DNA from 3 places in the Krasilnikovia cinnamomea genome. Region 3 is predicted to be linked to each of the others. Evidence: riboswitches for the same ligand, from Rfam matches in the RefSeq annotation. Region 3 holds a riboswitch; each other region holds the start of a gene.
The links. Region 3 has a riboswitch for cyclic di-AMP ahead of EV385_RS03775 (C40 family peptidase). Riboswitches for the same ligand answer to the same signal wherever they lie in the genome.
Positions count from the first base shown of each region.

Region 1: it holds a riboswitch for cyclic di-AMP, as region 3 does, so the genes downstream of both, EV385_RS02155 (LysM peptidoglycan-binding domain-containing protein) here and EV385_RS03775 (C40 family peptidase) in region 3, are expected to answer to the same signal.
Region 2: it holds a riboswitch for cyclic di-AMP, as region 3 does, so the genes downstream of both, EV385_RS23985 (C40 family peptidase) here and EV385_RS03775 (C40 family peptidase) in region 3, are expected to answer to the same signal.

Region 1 covers NZ_SHKY01000001.1:505,058-510,449, reverse strand. The annotation lists gene EV385_RS02175 (hypothetical protein) at 1-679, shown strand, start outside; gene EV385_RS36005 (TrmH family RNA methyltransferase) at 686-892, shown strand; gene EV385_RS02165 (hypothetical protein) at 1,003-1,275, opposite strand; gene EV385_RS02160 (hypothetical protein) at 2,098-2,382, shown strand; cyclic di-AMP (ydaO/yuaA leader) riboswitch at 2,682-2,826, shown strand; gene EV385_RS02155 (LysM peptidoglycan-binding domain-containing protein) at 2,832-3,407, shown strand; gene EV385_RS33710 (hypothetical protein) at 3,631-4,026, opposite strand; gene EV385_RS02145 (PLD nuclease N-terminal domain-containing protein) at 4,338-4,757, opposite strand; gene EV385_RS02140 (Lrp/AsnC family transcriptional regulator) at 4,995-5,392, opposite strand, start outside.
Region 2 covers NZ_SHKY01000001.1:5,234,425-5,239,816, forward strand. The annotation lists gene EV385_RS23970 (TVP38/TMEM64 family protein) at 1-486, opposite strand, end outside; gene EV385_RS23975 (type 1 glutamine amidotransferase) at 543-1,256, opposite strand; gene EV385_RS23980 (Mur ligase family protein) at 1,246-2,466, opposite strand; cyclic di-AMP (ydaO/yuaA leader) riboswitch at 2,965-3,096, shown strand; gene EV385_RS23985 (C40 family peptidase) at 3,136-3,915, shown strand; gene mraZ (division/cell wall cluster transcriptional repressor MraZ) at 4,374-4,805, shown strand; gene rsmH (16S rRNA (cytosine(1402)-N(4))-methyltransferase RsmH) at 5,028-5,392, shown strand, end outside.
Region 3 covers NZ_SHKY01000001.1:861,688-867,079, reverse strand. The annotation lists gene EV385_RS03790 (hypothetical protein) at 1-31, shown strand, start outside; gene EV385_RS03785 (glycosyltransferase) at 137-1,315, shown strand; gene EV385_RS03780 (hypothetical protein) at 1,331-1,834, opposite strand; cyclic di-AMP (ydaO/yuaA leader) riboswitch at 2,247-2,408, shown strand; gene EV385_RS03775 (C40 family peptidase) at 2,418-2,975, shown strand; gene EV385_RS35585 (hypothetical protein) at 3,094-3,225, opposite strand; gene EV385_RS03770 (glycoside hydrolase family 3 protein) at 3,396-4,982, shown strand; gene EV385_RS03765 (hypothetical protein) at 5,062-5,388, shown strand.

The DNA of each region.
Region 1 (5,392 bases), 360 kb from region 3:
TCTCCTGCTGCAACTTGATTGCGCGAGCAACCTGTTTCGGCCGGTTCGGACACACCCATCGCAATCGGTCGCCCTATCCCACATTCCCGGGCCGCCGAGAAAACTGGTTCATCACTCTGAGGGTGACATCCATGGAAGCGGATCATTTCGGAGTGCGACAGTGGACAGTGAGAGCCGCACCTCTCCCACGGGCCCGACCGGATTAGTGACTAAGGCCTCGGACCATCTCCGACGCAGCGCGGCGTCAAGAACCGGCCTTGAGGAAAGGGAGAGCGGGATGCCAAGCAATCAGTACGATGCCGCCTTGAAGCTCGTCTACTTTGCCGATGTCGGCACGTTCTTCGCATCCGACACAGTCGCGAATGGGGAGCCGTTCGACGTGATCGGAAACGTCGAGATCGGCAAGGAGCTGATGGAGAACGTCAGGGACTTCAAGCTGTACGTCAAGGTTGTGAACCTCAGCAGATCCACCCTTCTGCTGGCCGGTGAGGTGGCTGACACCCTCACTGCTCAGGACGCACCGTACAACGCCGAGCTTCGGCTGAGTTTCCGAGGTGGATGGCACGCCGATGACGGCGATGTCCTGCAAGCAATCGCCTCGTATCGCGTCAATACGTCCCTGTACAACGACTACTCGACCATGAACAGTCACCCGGTGGTCGTCGCGGCCGGCCGCTGACTCCACATGGCCCGGGCGGAGGGGATTCTGGTCCGCCCGGGCGATGGTCAGTGGCTCGGCAGGAGGACCGGGCACGAGGCCGATGGCATTCCGGTGGAGGCCGTTGACCTGCTCGACGCTGTGGTGGAGATCCCCATGATTGGTACGGGGTTGAGCCTCCACGTGGCCGTCGCCGGTTCCCTGGTGCTCTACCGTCTGGCGGGACTGAGGTAGCCGGCCGTTCTCAAAGCCTGGAGCGGTCATTCGCCGACAGGTGCAGCGCCCCCGGGGGAATGCCGCATCCGTGCGGTAGTCCCCAGCGGATCAGATGTGTCGGCTACCGGTCAGGCGCGTAGCTTCGCGAGGGTGCCGGTTGCGACTTGGGTGAGCAGCGTCGTGGCGTCAGGCACGGTGCCGCCACGCGGGATCAGACTGATCTCGAGGTTGAGGTTGCCGTCGTAGGTGGCCAGGTGCGGACCGAGTTGTGGGTCGTCATAGAGGTACGCGCCCTGGCCGATTCCCGACACCTCGGTGATCGAGAACTGCTTCGCCGCGGCGCCGCGCATGCGCTGGTAGATCGGCTCGGTGGACGCGTCGTCGACGAGGTTGATGTCCACGCTGAGCCGGTGTGCACGGTAGTTGATCGAGCAGCGGCTGATCGCCGGGGTGAGACCGCTCGCCGGCTTGGCGCGGGCTGGTCGGTGCGGCCGACCACGGAGGCGATCGCGGCGGCGTCAATGGCCTGGCAAGGATTGCCGGTGAGCTTGTAGACGCCGGGCGCTGTCGACGGCAACGGAGCCGTAGAGGTGGACGTTGCCGCAGCGGCGCTGGACACTGCGGGGCTCGCCGCGTCCCTCGCGGACGTGGGCTCAACGGCACTGCATGCGGTAGTGCCGAGCAGCGCCGCCGTGGCCACCGCGAGGAGCGCCGCGTGCTTGCGTCGGGCCCCTGCGTGCACCGCTGTCGTCGACGTCGGCGACCCTGCGTGTCCGATACCTTCCGTCGTTGGTCGATTCATCTTGGTCCGCCCCGTAAGCACTGAACTCGATCAGCTATCGGGCGACGGTATGGAGGCGACGCGGTTCCCGCTGTCCCGACCGGCCTGGTGTGATCGAAGCAACCTGGCCGCCGCCAGGGCCGAGGGATACCCCGGCATGATGTGATTCGGGTTGATAAGCAGTTGCAAGGCCGATCAGGACGCCAGGCGGCGCATGCTCGGGTCGAGGGGCGGCCGTCCACCACCATTGATCCCGAGCTCAATGAGCAGCGCCACGCCGTGGCGTGCGGCATCAACCAGCTGAAAAGGCAACCGCGCCGTCGCTGCTCACTCGACCGGTTCGCCATGCGACGCTAAGCGACCGCCCTCCTCGCCGCGATCAATGAGCTGGACGCAAGCGCCCGCCGGGGTAGCTGTTGATGCGATGGACCATGATGAGCGCGTGAACAAGCTTCGGGTCGGAGCGCTGCTAGCGCTCACCAGCCTGCCGTGGGCCCTCGCCGCAACTGTGGCGGCCGCCGCCGGCGCCCCCGCATGGACCGTGGTCACCATCCTCGTGCTCGCCGAAGTGAGCTTCTGGATCGGCGTACTCCTCATGGGACGGGCCACCTACCAGGCGGCGCGCGCCCGCGGTTGGCGTGCCGTCCCGGGGGAGTTGTGGTGGATGCTGCGTACCGGCCGCAGCCGGACCGAGGCCGTGCGTAGCGGCGACCCCCAAGCGCTCTGAGGCATCCGGCCGCGTACGGGCGTGTTCGCTCGGTACGCGGACAGGGCGGACCTCCTGGTCCGCACAGGATTGTTGCATCAGTCACGCATCCGTCCACCCGGTACCGGGCGCCTGCCAGACCGAGCGGTGACGGGGACCGGTAGCGGTATCAGATCCGGGTAGCCGTGAGGCCGGCGAACAAGAGATCGATCTCACGATCCGGCTGGATTTCTTTGCGGCTCCACAATTCTCGTGGATACCGTCGCCCGCGTCCGCCAACGCGGGCCCCGCGGGCGGTAACGCCGAATCCAAGCCGCCGCTCGTCGGGCATTCCTCAACCAGGCTTGGAGCGGGGGACCCACTAGTTCTTCGGTGCGCTGCCGCGCGCCTCGGGGTGAAGCCGCAGACCGCGGCCGGGCGCCTCAGCCCGAACCCGACAGCTGACCTCGCAGGCGTGGAGGTTCTCTGTCATGGCACAGTTCCGAAAGCCCACCCGCCTCGTGCTGGGCGTCATCGCGGCCGGTGTCACCGGCGCCGTGACCCTGCTCGGCCCGGCCGCTCCGGCGTCCGCGTCCAGCGTCAACTGGGACGCCATCGCCCGCTGCGAGTCCGGCGGCAGGTGGCACATCAACACCGGCAACGGCTATTACGGTGGGCTGCAGTTCAGCCGCCGTACCTGGGCCGGTCACGGGGGTACGAAGTACGCCCGTACGGCCGACAAGGCCACCCGGGCGCAGCAGATCGCGGTCGCCGAGCGGGTCCTGCGTACCCAGGGCATCCGCGCGTGGCCGGTATGCGGCGCCAAGGCGGGCTCGCCGAAGCATCATCGGGCCGCCGCGCACAAGGCTCGCAAGACGCACCGCACACACGACACCCATCGGGCTCACCGGGCCCGGGTGCATGTCGTACGCGCCGGCGAGACGCTGGCGTCGATCGCCGAGCGGCACCACATCAAGGGCGGCTGGCGCACTCTGTTCCGGCTGAACCGGGGTGTGTTGGGCGGCGACCCGCACCTGATCCGGCCGGGTCAGCGTCTGGCCCTGTGACCGGGGGACGGCCGCCCCGGCGCATCCGACTGGGGCGGCCGTCAACGTCATCGGTGGATGCCCGACCGAGCCGGTGTCATCGCGGGCCGAACTCATGGCGGCCTCTGTCGCCGCGGCACACAGCCACGTCACGCGCCGGTGGCTGCGCGACAAGTCCGCGGATCCGGTGACGACGACTCCGCACACTGAGTCGACGACGGGCGGCCCCGGAGCCGAACGGCGGTTATCCGAAGAAGAACCGGCGGACCTCGGGACGGAAGAGGTTGACCAGGATGCAGGACGCCACCACGAGCAGGATGACCGCCGCAATGCCCGTGAAAGGGCCGAGGATGGAGCCGACGGCGATTGAGAAGCTGACCACTTCCGCGACGAAGGCAAGGATCCAGCCGAGCACCTGCCCTCGGCGGAACATCCAGGCCGACAGCCCCAGGACGAACGGGACGCACACCAGGATCACGTAGACGGTGAGGAACCTGTCGCCACGAGACGGGCCCATAGCGCTGGTCAAGAACTGCATCAGCAGCGTCATGAAAACCAGGACGAGCAGCGTCAGGTACATCTGCAGCAACAGTAGTGCTCGGGTCTGCTCGACGAGGCGCGGCAAGTCCGGTCGGGTCATGGCGAGTGAATGTAATGCAGGGGGGACAGCAAAAAGAAGGGCCGTCCGGCCGGAAAGAATGGTCGAGGCGAGGGCGGTTCAAGGCAATATAAGTTGCCGCACGATACAAATTGAGCCGCTCCGCACTGGGGCCTCTGCAACGTCGATTCGCGAGCCCTGGGCAGGGCTAAGCGCTCAGTTCGGGATCCGAGCAGCCGGTCACGGTGTCACCATCCGGCCCGTCATGGGTGGGCAGCAGCATGGCCGAACTGGGTCCAGGCGCGCGTGGACGCGCCCACCCGGCCGCGCCCTACGCACGCGCCGCGACCGTTCTAGGCGACCAGCGAGGCGGTGTTCTTCCCGAGCGCATTGGCCTTCAGCTGCTCGTATTCGCTCGCGTTGATCGCGCCGGAGTCGAGCAGTGCCTTCGCCGACGCGATCTCCTCGGTGACGCTGCCTCTACCGCCGTTCGACGTGGCGACCGACCTGATGTAGGCCTCCTGCCGCTTCTGCAGGTCGGCCTGGGCGGCGAGTGCGCGGTCGGTCATGCCGCCGCCACGGGCCATCAGATAGATCAACATGCCGAGTATCGGAAGGAAGATGAGGAACAGCGACCACAGGGTCTTGGCCCCACCGCCGAGGTCCTTGCTCCGGAAGAGGTCACCGAAGATCCAGAACAGGCCCATGAACCACGCGAGGAAGATGAAGAACTCGAAGGCGGCCAGCAGGAACGAGCCGTTGTTGTCGAACACGTAAGTGCCCTTCCGGGTCGACGCCGACTGCGTCGGCGGTATGGGGATCGAGGTCTCTCCAGTTCACCGCGCGCTGGTCATCCCGGCCTCATCCGCCATGGGTTACTTACATGTGTGTGGCGACCCGGAAGTCGCCTCAGGCAGCCGTAGCTTCCAGCGCTGGACCCGGAACACCGGCGATGCCCGTCGCCGGGGCCGTGCGAGGGAGGGCAGCGTCGAGCACGACTGACCGCGTTGCTACTCCTCCCACATCGCCGCGGCCGTCGGCGGCTCGAACTCCTCGAAGACCAGCAGGGTCCGCGTGTTGACCACACCGGGCATGCCCTGGATCTCGTCGAGGACCAGCCGGCGCAGGTCGGTGTTGTCCTTGGCCCGGACCAGCAGGATCACATCGAAGTCGCCGCCGACGAGCGCGATGTGTACGACCCCCGGCAGGGTTCGGAGCCGTTCGCCGACGGCGCGCCACTCGGCCTGGCGCAGGTTGACCGTGACGTACGCCGAGGTGCCCATCCCGGCGGCGACGTGGTCGACGTCGGCGCGGAACCCTCGGATCACGTTCGTCTCGCGCAGGCGCTGCACCCGGGCGTAGGCGTTGGCCCGGGAGATGTGCAGCCTTTCGGCGAGCGTACGGATCG
Region 2 (5,392 bases), 4.4 Mb from region 3:
GAAGCGGACCAGCAGCACCGCGGAGAGCCCGCGCCGGTTCAGCCAGCCGTCGAGCTGGGCCATCTTGCTGCCCGCCCGCGCGCCGAGGAACCCTCGGCCGGCCCACCGGCCGAGGTAGTAGGTGGCGACCGCCGCGAGGACGGCCGCGGCCAGCGCGGTGACCGAGCCGGTGGCCGGGCCCAGCAGGGCGCCGCACGCCATGGTGATCGCGGTGCGGGGGACCAGGACGGAGAGCAGGAACCCGCCGAGGATGGCGATGGCGACCGCCGCGATCGGGCCGAGCGCGAGGACGGAGTGGGCGATGGCCTGCAACGGCAGCAGCGCGGCGGCGGCGGCGAGGGCCGCGACGGCGACGGCGAGGACACCGAAACGCACCAGGCGGTGACGGCGGCCGGGGCCGGGTTCGGGCTGCGGCACGGAGGTCGGCTGAGTGGCCTGAGGGTCCGCGGGGTGCGCGCCCCGCGGGGCGATCAGGATGTCAGTCATGCAGCGTGCCGCTCCAGTCTCGTTGCCGGTCGAGGACTAGGTGGTGCTGGTGCTGGTCAGGTGCCCGCCGCGGCGAGCCGTTCGCTCCGGAGCCGGTCGGCCCAGGTGTCATCCAGGGGCACGAGACTATCGGCGCCGATCGCCCATCTCAGGAGCAGATCGGCTATCGCTGGGTTGCGGGCCAGCGCGGGGCCGTGGGCGTACGTGCCGAGGATCTTCCCGGCCCACGCGCCCTCGGTGCGCCCGTCGTTGCCGATGCCGGCGGTGACGCGGGCCAGCGGGGCGACCCCGGGACCGAGATGCGTACGGCCGCCGTGGTTCTCGAAGCCGGTCAGCGGGGGCAGGCCCAGCCGCGGGTCGATGTCGCCGCGGACCTCGCCGACCGCGCGGGTCTCGCCCCGGTCCGAGGTGATGTCGAGCAGGCCGAGCCCGGCACACCGGGTGCCCTTGGCGAAGAACGACTCGCCGAACAGCTGGTAGCCGGCGCAGATGGCCAGCACCGCGGCGCCCTGGCCGACCGCGCGGTGCAGCCCGCCGTCCGCGATGAGCCGCTGCGCCGCGAGGGCCTGCGGGCCGTCCTCCCCGCCGCCGATGAGATAGATGTCGGCGGTGGTGGGCATGGGCTGGTCCGAGCGGACCTCGTAGGTCTCGACCCCGATGCCGCGCAGGGCGGCTCGGCGGGCGAGGATCAGCAGGTTGCCCCGGTCGCCGTACGTCGACAGCAGGTCGGGGTAGATCCACACGATCCGCAGCGTGCTCTCAGTCGACACGGTCCAACTCCGCTCGCACATCCTGGAACGCGGTGTAGTTCGCGATCACTTCGAGGCGTCCCGGCGGGGTCGCCCGTACCGCCTCGTCAAACGTCTTAACGTGCCGGAAGGCCACGTCGTTCACTTCCAGTCGCACCGCGAGGTCGTACGCACGGTCACCGGTGATCAGCACGGGCCGTCCGCGCAGCGGGGAGAAGTCCACGTCGTACAGCCAGGAGGTGTCGAGGCCGTCGGGGTCGCGGGCGTTGACGGCCAGCAGCGTCGGCGCGTCCTGCGCCATGTCGAACGCCTCCAGCCAGCTTGCCGGGTTCTTGGCCAGCAGCAGCCGCACGGTGCGTCCGTCCCGCTCCACCTGGGCGTAGCGGCCGGCGACGGAGGTGACCGAGGCGAGCCGGGGGGCCGCCTCGATGGGCCGTACCCCGAACTCGGCGGCCACGGCCAGCGCGGTGGCCGCGTTGCCGAGGTTGACGTGGCCGGGCAGTTGCAGCTTGACCAGGTGCCAGTCGCCGTTGGGGTCCACCACGCCGTCGTCCTCGACGTGCCACTGGGCCTGCGGGCGGCGCAGTCCGCAGCCGGTGCAGAACCAGTCGCCGCCCTCGCGGTGGATCGCGGAGCCGCACTCGGGGCAGACCCAGGAGTCGTCATGCCAGCGCTGACCGGCGCTGAACCAGGTGACGTGCGGCGAGCCGATCGCGGCCCAGACGACCATGGGATCGTCGGCGTTGGCGACCACGTGCGCGTCGGGGTGGGCGGCGAGCGCGGTGCGCCACAACTGCGCCATCATCGCCACCTCCTTGGCCCGGTCCAGTTGGTCGCGGGAGAGGTTGAGCAGGGCGATCACCCGGGGTGAGGTCTCCTCGATGACCCGGGCCAGGTAGTGCTCGTCGACCTCCAGCACCGCGAACGGGGTGGCGCCGGCCTTGGCCAGCGCGGAGGTGTGCCCGGTGGGCATGTTGGCGCCGAACGAGTTGGTGGCGACCGGTCCGAGCACGCCGAGGGCGGCCGCGGCGAGGCGGGTGGTGGTGGTCTTGCCGTTGGTGCCCGACACGAGCGCGATGGCCCGGCCTGCAGCGAGGTGGGCCAGCAGGTCAGGGTCGATTTTGAGGCCGATCCAGCCGCCGATCACCGAGCCGTCGCCGCGTCCCGCAGCCCGCGAGAGCGCGGCCGCGGTGCGCGAGACCGAGCTCGCGACCTTGGCCCGCAGGGGCATCTTCCCGTCCGTCACGCGAGCGAGGGTACCGGAGCCGGACACTACGTCGAGTGGTCGGACGGGCAGTCCCCACCGTGACGGCCCTCCGTCCTTCGGCCGACCATTCGGTCGCCCGGCCGACGTCCGGGATACGCCTTTTGGGAGATACGTACGCCGAACGGCCGAGTCCACATAGGGCCATGATCGACCTTCGTGGGGATATTTGTGTGTCGTGATTCACCCGTAACCCTCACCGCTGGGTAAGCGGGGCACCACGGAGTGTGGCGGCATTTGTCGCGCTGTGGCCGCAAACCGGACACGCCCAAAAGTGCCAACATCTTTTCTTAACGATCTTGATCAAGCGTTGAACTTCGAATTCAGGTACCAAGGTCTCTGGCGGTGAGCGATCGCTCGCCGCTCGTGTCGATCCGGGTCACGCCGAGCCCTGCCCCGGCCCGGGCGACACGACCACGCACCGCACGACCAGACAAGGCAATGGGGGGCAGGGACGGGGGACCCATCTTCGGTCCGCTCAGTACGCCCGCCGGTTCGGCGGACGGACTGGACCTCGGGGTGAAGCCGCCTTGGCGGCCGGGCAACCTTCCCGCCCGAACCCGACAGCTAACCTCGCAGGCGTGCCGGAGGGAACTCTCTACCGTGCACGAACGTCGTTCGAGCCGGGGCCGCCGCATGTCCGTCGGCACCGGCACCCTCGCCCTGTCCCTGGGTCTCTGCCTCTGCGCCGGCCAGCTAGTCGCCACGCCGGCCGTAGCGGCCACCACCACCCCCGTCACCGACGGGGCCGCTCAGACGGTGGTGACGCCCAGGCTCACCGAGAGGGTCAACAAGCGCACGATCAAGTGGGGCCAGGCCGTCTCCGTGACGGCGCGGGTGCTCGACCCCCGTACCGGCAAGGCCGTGACCACGGGCTCGGTACGCCTGCAGGCCAAGCGCAACGGCAAGTGGAAGACCCTGGCGATCCATCGCCTGAACTCCCAGGGGTCCGCCACGTTCCGCACCACTCCGTCCACGACCAGCTGGTTCCGTTCCCAGTTCACGGGGGCGGGCAGCTACCGCAGCACCACCACGCGGGCCGTCAGGATCACCGTGAAGGCCAGCGGGTCGAAGATCCTGGCCGAGGCCAAGCGGCACCGGGGCGCGCTGTACAAGTTCGGCGCCTCGGGTCCCAAGCGCTTCGACTGCTCGGGCTACACCCAGTACGTGTACCGCAAGGCGGCCGGCAAGAAGCTGCCGCACCGGGCCAACGACCAGCAGCGGTACGGCAAGAAGATCAACAAGTCGAACAAGCAGATCGGCGACTTGATCGTCTTCCGGTCGGGCTCCCACGGTTACCACGCGGGCATTTACGCCGGCGGTGGCTACATCTGGGACTCGCCGAGGTCTGGCAAGCGGGTGGGCAAGCACAAGATCTGGAGCAAGAACTACGTCGTGCGGCGCATCGCCGTGTGAGGTAGCGGTGCCCCTGGCACCACGACATTCAGTGGGGCGTGACCCGGTTCGGGTCACGCCCCACTGTCGTGTGCGGCCCTCCACTTTCCTCCCCGAGTGGCGCAAGTGGGCGTTTCGCACCCTCCGAAGAGCCTGATTCGGGGGGATTTTATGCCCGACTGAGCCGCATGTCGGAAACTTGATCCACCCGAACGGCTGTTCCGCCCTCCACCACACGTCCACGCCTCTGACGTGCGCATTCATCTGCGAACCGGGCTCGCGAAGCGCGGCATTCCGGTTGCGGGTGGAGGGAAGTGGAGTAGAGTGGAGCGCAGTGGCAGGGCCGACGAGCGACCGGCTTCAGGTGGACAGGACACCCCCGGGTGAATTGACACCGGGTGGGACGTCTCCCTGGAGGACTTGCCGGCCCGAGCGAACGGCGGACCGCGAAACCGCCAAGGGGCGGGGGGTGGGCGCCGATGTTCCTCGGCACGCACACGCCACGCCTCGACGACAAGGGCCGGCTGATCCTCCCGGCCAAGTTCCGGGACGAGCTGGCGGGAGGTGTCGTGATCACCAAGGGGCAGGAGCGCTGTCTCTACGTCTTCCCGATGCCCGAGTTCCAGCGGATCGCGGGGCAACTGCGCGAGCAGCCGGTGACACACAAGGCCGCCCGGGCGTACAGCCGGGTGTTCTTCGCCAGCGCGCACGACGAGGTGCCCGACAAACAGGGGCGGGTCACCATCCCCGCCCACCTGCGGGAGTACGCGGGACTCAACCGCGAGCTCGTGGTGATCGGGGCGAGCACCCGGGTGGAGATCTGGGACAAGCAGTCCTGGGAGCAGTACCTCTCGGCGAGTGAGGACGAATTCGCCGACATCGAGGAGGGGGTGCTGCCCGGCGGACTGTAGGGCGTCACCGGGTGCGGGCCGTACAGGCGGCTCGGACGTCGCTGCCGCCGTACTGCGAGATCTCCAGCCGCTCCCGCTCCTGGCGCCTCTTCCCCGGCGCCAGGCGCGTGTCCGGGGTCGGGCGCGCCCACGTCAGGGCACGAGCGGATGGGGATCTGGCGGTACGGAAGACGACCGGGCGACCGGGTGGACGTGGAAATGAGCAGGGCAATGGGGGTCGACATGGGGGAGCTTCGGGGCACGCACGTGCCCGTGCTGCTCGAGCGGTGCCTCGAGTTGCTCGCCCCCGCCCTGGACCGTCCACAGGCCACCCACGTCGACTTCACGCTGGGCCTCGGCGGGCACGCCGAGGCGGTGCTCGAACGGTATCCGCACGCGGTCCTCATCGGACTGGACCGCGACCCGGAGGCGCTCGCGCACTCCCGCCACCGGCTGGCCCGCTTCGCCGACCGTACGCATCTGATCCATGCCGTCTACGACGAGCTGCCGGACGTGCTGGCGGACCTCGGTCTGCCGACGTTCCACAGTGGCCTGTTCGACCTGGGAGTCTCCTCGCTCCAGCTCGACGAGCCCGACCGCGGGTTCGC
Region 3 (5,392 bases):
CGCCACCGCCCTGAAACTCCGCACGTTCTGATGGGCCGGGTCGGGTTTATCCCGAGCTGGCCGGGGCACATCGCACCGAGTGTCACGGCCTTCCTCCGGTCGTCCTCCCGGAGGCTGCTCTGCTGGAGGAGGACCCATGCGCGTCGCGATGATCTCGGAGAACACCGGTTCCCTGGGCGCCGGCGGCCGGCACGTCCTGGAGCTGGCCGAGGCGCTGGCGGAGCTCGGCCACGACGTACGGATCCACACCCGGCGCGACGACCCCGCCGCGCCCGACGTGGTGCGGGCCCCGGGCGGTGTCCCGGTGGTACGGGTTCCCGCCGGTCCGGCGCGGGTGCTTCCCGTCCAGGAGCGGCTGCCGTGCCTGGGTGAGTTCGCGCGGTGGCTGGGCCGCTCCTGGCGGGACGGGGACTGGGCGCCGGCCGTGGTGCACGCGCACTTCTGGACGGGCGGTCTCGCCGCGGTGACCGCGGCCCGCCGGATCGGCGTACCCGTGGTGCAGTCGTTCCACGAGCTGGGCGCGGGCCCCGCCGAGCCGGGCGGCAACGGCCCGTCGCGGGCCGGCTACGAGCGGGCGCTCGGCCGCGCCGTCGATCGGGTGCTCGCCCGCAGCCAGCAGGAGGTAGGCGAACTGGTGGACCGGGGGGTGCCGCGCCCGCGGATCACCTTCGTCCCGGCCGGGGTGGACAGCCGGCGGTTCAACCCGGACGGCCCGGTGGCGGAGCGCGACCCGCGCCGCCCCCGCATCCTGGCCGTCGGGCGGCTGGCCGACGGTACGGGCTACGGCGCCGTGGTCCGGGCCATGCGGGCCGTGCCGGGAGCGGAGTTCGTGCTGATCGGCGGCCCGCCCGCGGCCGGGCTGCCCGACGACCCGCAGGCCGCCCGGCTGCGCGAGCTCGCGGTGCGCTGCCAGGTCGCCGACCGGGTCCGCCTGGTCGGTGCCGTCACCTCGGCGGACCTGCCGGCCTGGTACCGCTCGGCGGACGTGTTCGTCGTCGCGCCCGGGCAGGACCGGTACGAGGCGGCTCCGCTGGAGGCGATGGCGTGCGGCGTGCCCGTGGTGGGCGTCGCGTCCGGCGCGCTGCCGGAGACCGTGGTGGACGGCCTGACCGGTGATCTCGTGCCAGCCGCCGACCCCGAGGCGCTGGGGGGCACGCTGCGCCGGCTGATCATCGACCCGGTGCGCCGGTTCGCGTACGCGACCGCCGCGCTGGACCGGGCCCGCCAGGCGTACTCCTGGCAGCGGGCGGCGGCCCAGGTCGGCGCCGTGTACGCGGCGCTGGAGAGCCGCTCCGACGCCGAGGCGGTCGCGTAGCGCCCCGGCGCGTGATCAGTCCGCGAGCGCGGCGGACAGCTCGTCGCGGAACCGGCGCTCGCTGTCGGTCACCGTCTCGGCGCCGATGCCGAGCACACCTCCGGTGGAGGCGGCCCCGACCACCGATTCCGCGATCTCCACGAGCCAGTGCCGGTACGTCCGGGCGTCCTCGGCCGGGGCCTTGGCGGCCAGCAGCGTGACCGCCTGCCCGACCCGCTCCAGCACGTCCCCGGCGTACCCGGCGGGGTCGGCCGGGGCGAGGACCGGCAGTTCCTCGCCGAGTTCGGGGTCGCCGACGCGGTCCACCACGGCGGCGGCGACCGCCGCGACGAGCGGGCTGCTGCTGGTCCGGGCGTCCGCGATCTCGTCGAGGCCGGCGGCGTTCTCGGCGCGCGTCTTGCGGGCCCCGTCGAGGCTGGCGGCGCTGGCGGCGGTCAGCACCGACTGCGGCAGGCCGGTCAGCAGTCCCCATTCGGCGTCGGTGTAGCCCAGGCTGGCGTACATCGGTTGGTCCGTCACTCGGGTGGTCCTTTCCACGGTTGTCGGCGACCGAGAGTGCATTCTCCTCGCCTGCCGGAACGGACGGGATCCGTACCCGGGCTGCGCCGAACCGAATCGTCATCCGGTACCGCGGCGAATGTCGGGGACCGGCCGGGCCCGTATCGTCTGCCGCCCGGGTCCCGATTCCCGGCACCGCCGGACGGCGGGCTCGGCTGTGACCTACGCCACAGACCCCTGCCCGGGTCGTCCGCTTCCGGGGGTCTTGGACCAGCCGTGTCCCGCCGGGTACCCGACCGGGCGTCGGGTTCGTGAGTCGCGAGGTCCATGCAACCGCAGTGGCGGTGAGCCGGTTCGCCCCCGTGCCGACGGTAAGGGCGCACCCCGAACCCGGGGTCGCTGCTTCCGGCCGCGGAGTCCTGCCCGCCGGGAGTGCGAACGAAGACTGACTCCTATCAGTGACTTCGATGGGCAGGAGCGGGGGACCCAGTGTGCCGGTGCCCGACACCGGCTGGGGGTGCGGCCACGCGGAGCGTGGCGGGCCACTTCAAGGCCTAACCCGACAGCTAACCTCGCACGCGGGTTGAAGGATCAGGATGCCTGAATGTCTCATTCCCACCCGCCGGTTCTGCGTCGCCTCGCTCTGTTCGGGCTGGCCGCAGCGCTGGTAACCACCGTCACCCTGGGTGCCGCGGCGCCGTCGCCGGCGGCGGCGGACTCCAGGGCGGCCGGGTCGCACGCGACCGCGGCTCAGCGGGCCGCCAAGGCCCGCGCGGCTCAGGCGCGCGCCGTCGCGGCGGCCAAGGCCCGGGGCCTGCGGATCGTCGCGTTCGCCAAGGCGCAAAAGGGCAAGCCCTACCGGCTCGGCGCCGGCGGCCCGAAGGCCTTCGACTGCTCCGGCCTGGCCGGATACGTCTACCGCAAGGCGCAGCTGAAGCTGGGCCGCACCGCGAACGCCCAGTTCCACCAGGTGCGCCGCCTGGCCAAGGCGCAGCGGCGCCCCGGCGACCTGGTCTTCTGGGTTCGCGGCGGGCACGCCTACCACGTGGCCGTCTACGCCGGTCAGGGGAAGGTGTGGCACGCCCCGAAGCCCGGCAGCCGGGTCAAGCTCGCGGCGATCTTCGAGCCCGGCAGGGTCAGGTACGGCCGGATCGGCGTCTGACCCGGGTTCGGCCGCCTCGGCGGTGAAGTCAATTTGGCCGCCTCGGCGGCTGTCGCGGTCAAGGCCGCCCCGGTCACCGGGGTGGCCTTGACCGTTGCGTGGGCCGCCCAGGAGTGGGTCAGCGTTTGCCGCCGAACATGCGGCGAATCGCCCAGATCAGGATGAGCGCGGCGAGGGCGACGCCGAGCAGCCGGACGGCATGCACTTCGGACCAGTCCACGCCGGAGGTTGCCGCGAGGGGGGTCTGCACGCCGAGAACTCTAACGGGCGCGGACACCGTACCAATAGAAAGGTTTGTTGACTGAACGCGGACCGGGTGTGACCATTGGTCCGTCCGCCGCGCCCATGACGGTTGTCGGTTGTCAGTTGGGGACGCGCTCACCGGAGCGCGTGTCGATCGTCACCGGAGGTTCGGGGCTCATGCCGCGACAAGGGGACTTGCCGGAACTCGCCGCCACCGTGCTGCAGCCGGGCTTCGTGGGCACCACCGCGCCGGACTGGGTGCGCCGCCGCCTCGCCGAGGGCCTCGGTGGAGTGGCGCTGTTCGCCCGCAACGTCGAATCCGCGGCCCAGGTCGCCGCGCTCACCGCGCAACTGCGCGCGGAACGGCCGGACGTCATCGTGGCGATCGACGAGGAGGCCGGTGACGTCACCCGGCTCGAATCCCGTTACGGCAGCTCGCGTCCGGGCAATCTGGCCCTCGGCGCGATCGACGACGTCACGGTCACCGAGGTCGTCGCCCACGACCTCGGGCTCGACCTCGCCCACGCGGGCATCACTGTGGACTACGCCCCCGACACCGACGTCAATTCCAATCCGGACAACCCGGTGATCGGCGTACGGGCGTTCGGATCCGACGCGCACCTGGTCGCCCGGCACGGCGCCGCGTTCGTCACCGGCCTGCAGCGGGCGGGGGTGGCCGCCTGTGCCAAGCACTTCCCGGGTCACGGTGACACCAATGTGGACTCGCACCACGCCGTACCCGTGATCGACCGCAGCCGGGCCGAGCTGGACGCGTGTGAGCTGCTGCCGTTCCGTGCCGCGATCGCCGCCGGGGTGCAGGCCGTGATGACCGGGCATCTGCTGGTGCCCGCCTGGGATCCGGAGCTGCCCGCGACGCTGAGCCGGCGCATCCTCACCGGCCTGCTGCGCGAGGAACTCGGCTTCACCGGGCTCATCGTCACCGACGGCATCGAGATGGAGGGTGTGCGCCGACGGTACGGGCTGGCGGGTGCCGCCGTGCGGGCGCTGGCCGCGGGCGCCGACGCCATCTGTGTGGGCGGCGACCACGCCGACGAGCACACCGCGGTGCTGTTGCGCGACGCGATCGTCGCGGCGGTGCGCTCCGGCGAGCTCGGCGAACAACGACTGCGGGACGCCGCCGAGCGGGTCCGCCGGCTGGCCGCCTGGACCGAGGTGAGCCAGATCGCCACCGGCGCCCGCGCGGCCGCCGACGCGCGCGCCGCCAGGTCGCCGACGGCGCCCGGCCCCATCGGCGCCGCGCAGGCCGGATCCGCGGTGGGCCTGGCGGCCGCCCGGCGGGCCGTCAAGATCACCATCGGCGCGGCGGCCCCCGCCCTGCCGCTGACCGAGGCGCCGCACGTGGTCGAGTTCGCCCCGCCCCGCAACATCGCGGTCGGGTCGGAGACCCCGTGGGGCGTGGGCGGTCCCCTGGCCGAGCGCATGCCCGGCACCACGGCGGTCCGGCTCGACGCCGACGATCTCGCCGGGGTGCCCGATCCCGCCGCCCCGGTGCTGGCGGGTGCCGCCGGTCGCCCGCTGGTGCTCGTGGTCCGCGACGCGCACCGGCACCCCTGGATCGCCGGGGCGCTCGCGCACACCCTCGCCGTGCGGCCGGACGCGATCGTCGTGGAGATGGGTGTCCCGGTCGCGGTCAGCGGCGGCGTGCACGTCGCCACGTACGGCGCCACCCGCGCCTGCGGGCTCGCCGCCACCGAGGTCATCGCCGGATCGACCGTGCCCACGCCGGAGCCCGTGGCGGCCTGATCCCTACCCTCCGCGCCACCGCACCGCCCCGCAGCGCCGCCGGGTGGTGCGGTGGCGCGGCCCGCGTATCCTGGTCGGGATGTGGATCCGCCCCGCGCGCCGTAGCGCCGCCCTGCTGACCAGCGCCGTCCTCGCCGTCGCCCTGCTGTCCGGCTGCGGCGGCGACAACGTGGACTGCGGCGTCGACGCCTGCACGGTGACCCTGGAGCGCAGCACGGAGGCGAGCGCCAGCGTCCTCGGCGTCGACGCGCGTTTCGTCCGGGCCGACGGGGACACCGTGACGCTGGAGGTGGCCGGTGAGCAGATCCAGCTCACCACCGGCCAGTCCGCCGTCGACGTGGCGGGCCTGCAGGTGAGCCTGGACAGCGTCACCCAGGACGCCGTGAAGGTGCGGATCTCGCGCTGAGCCT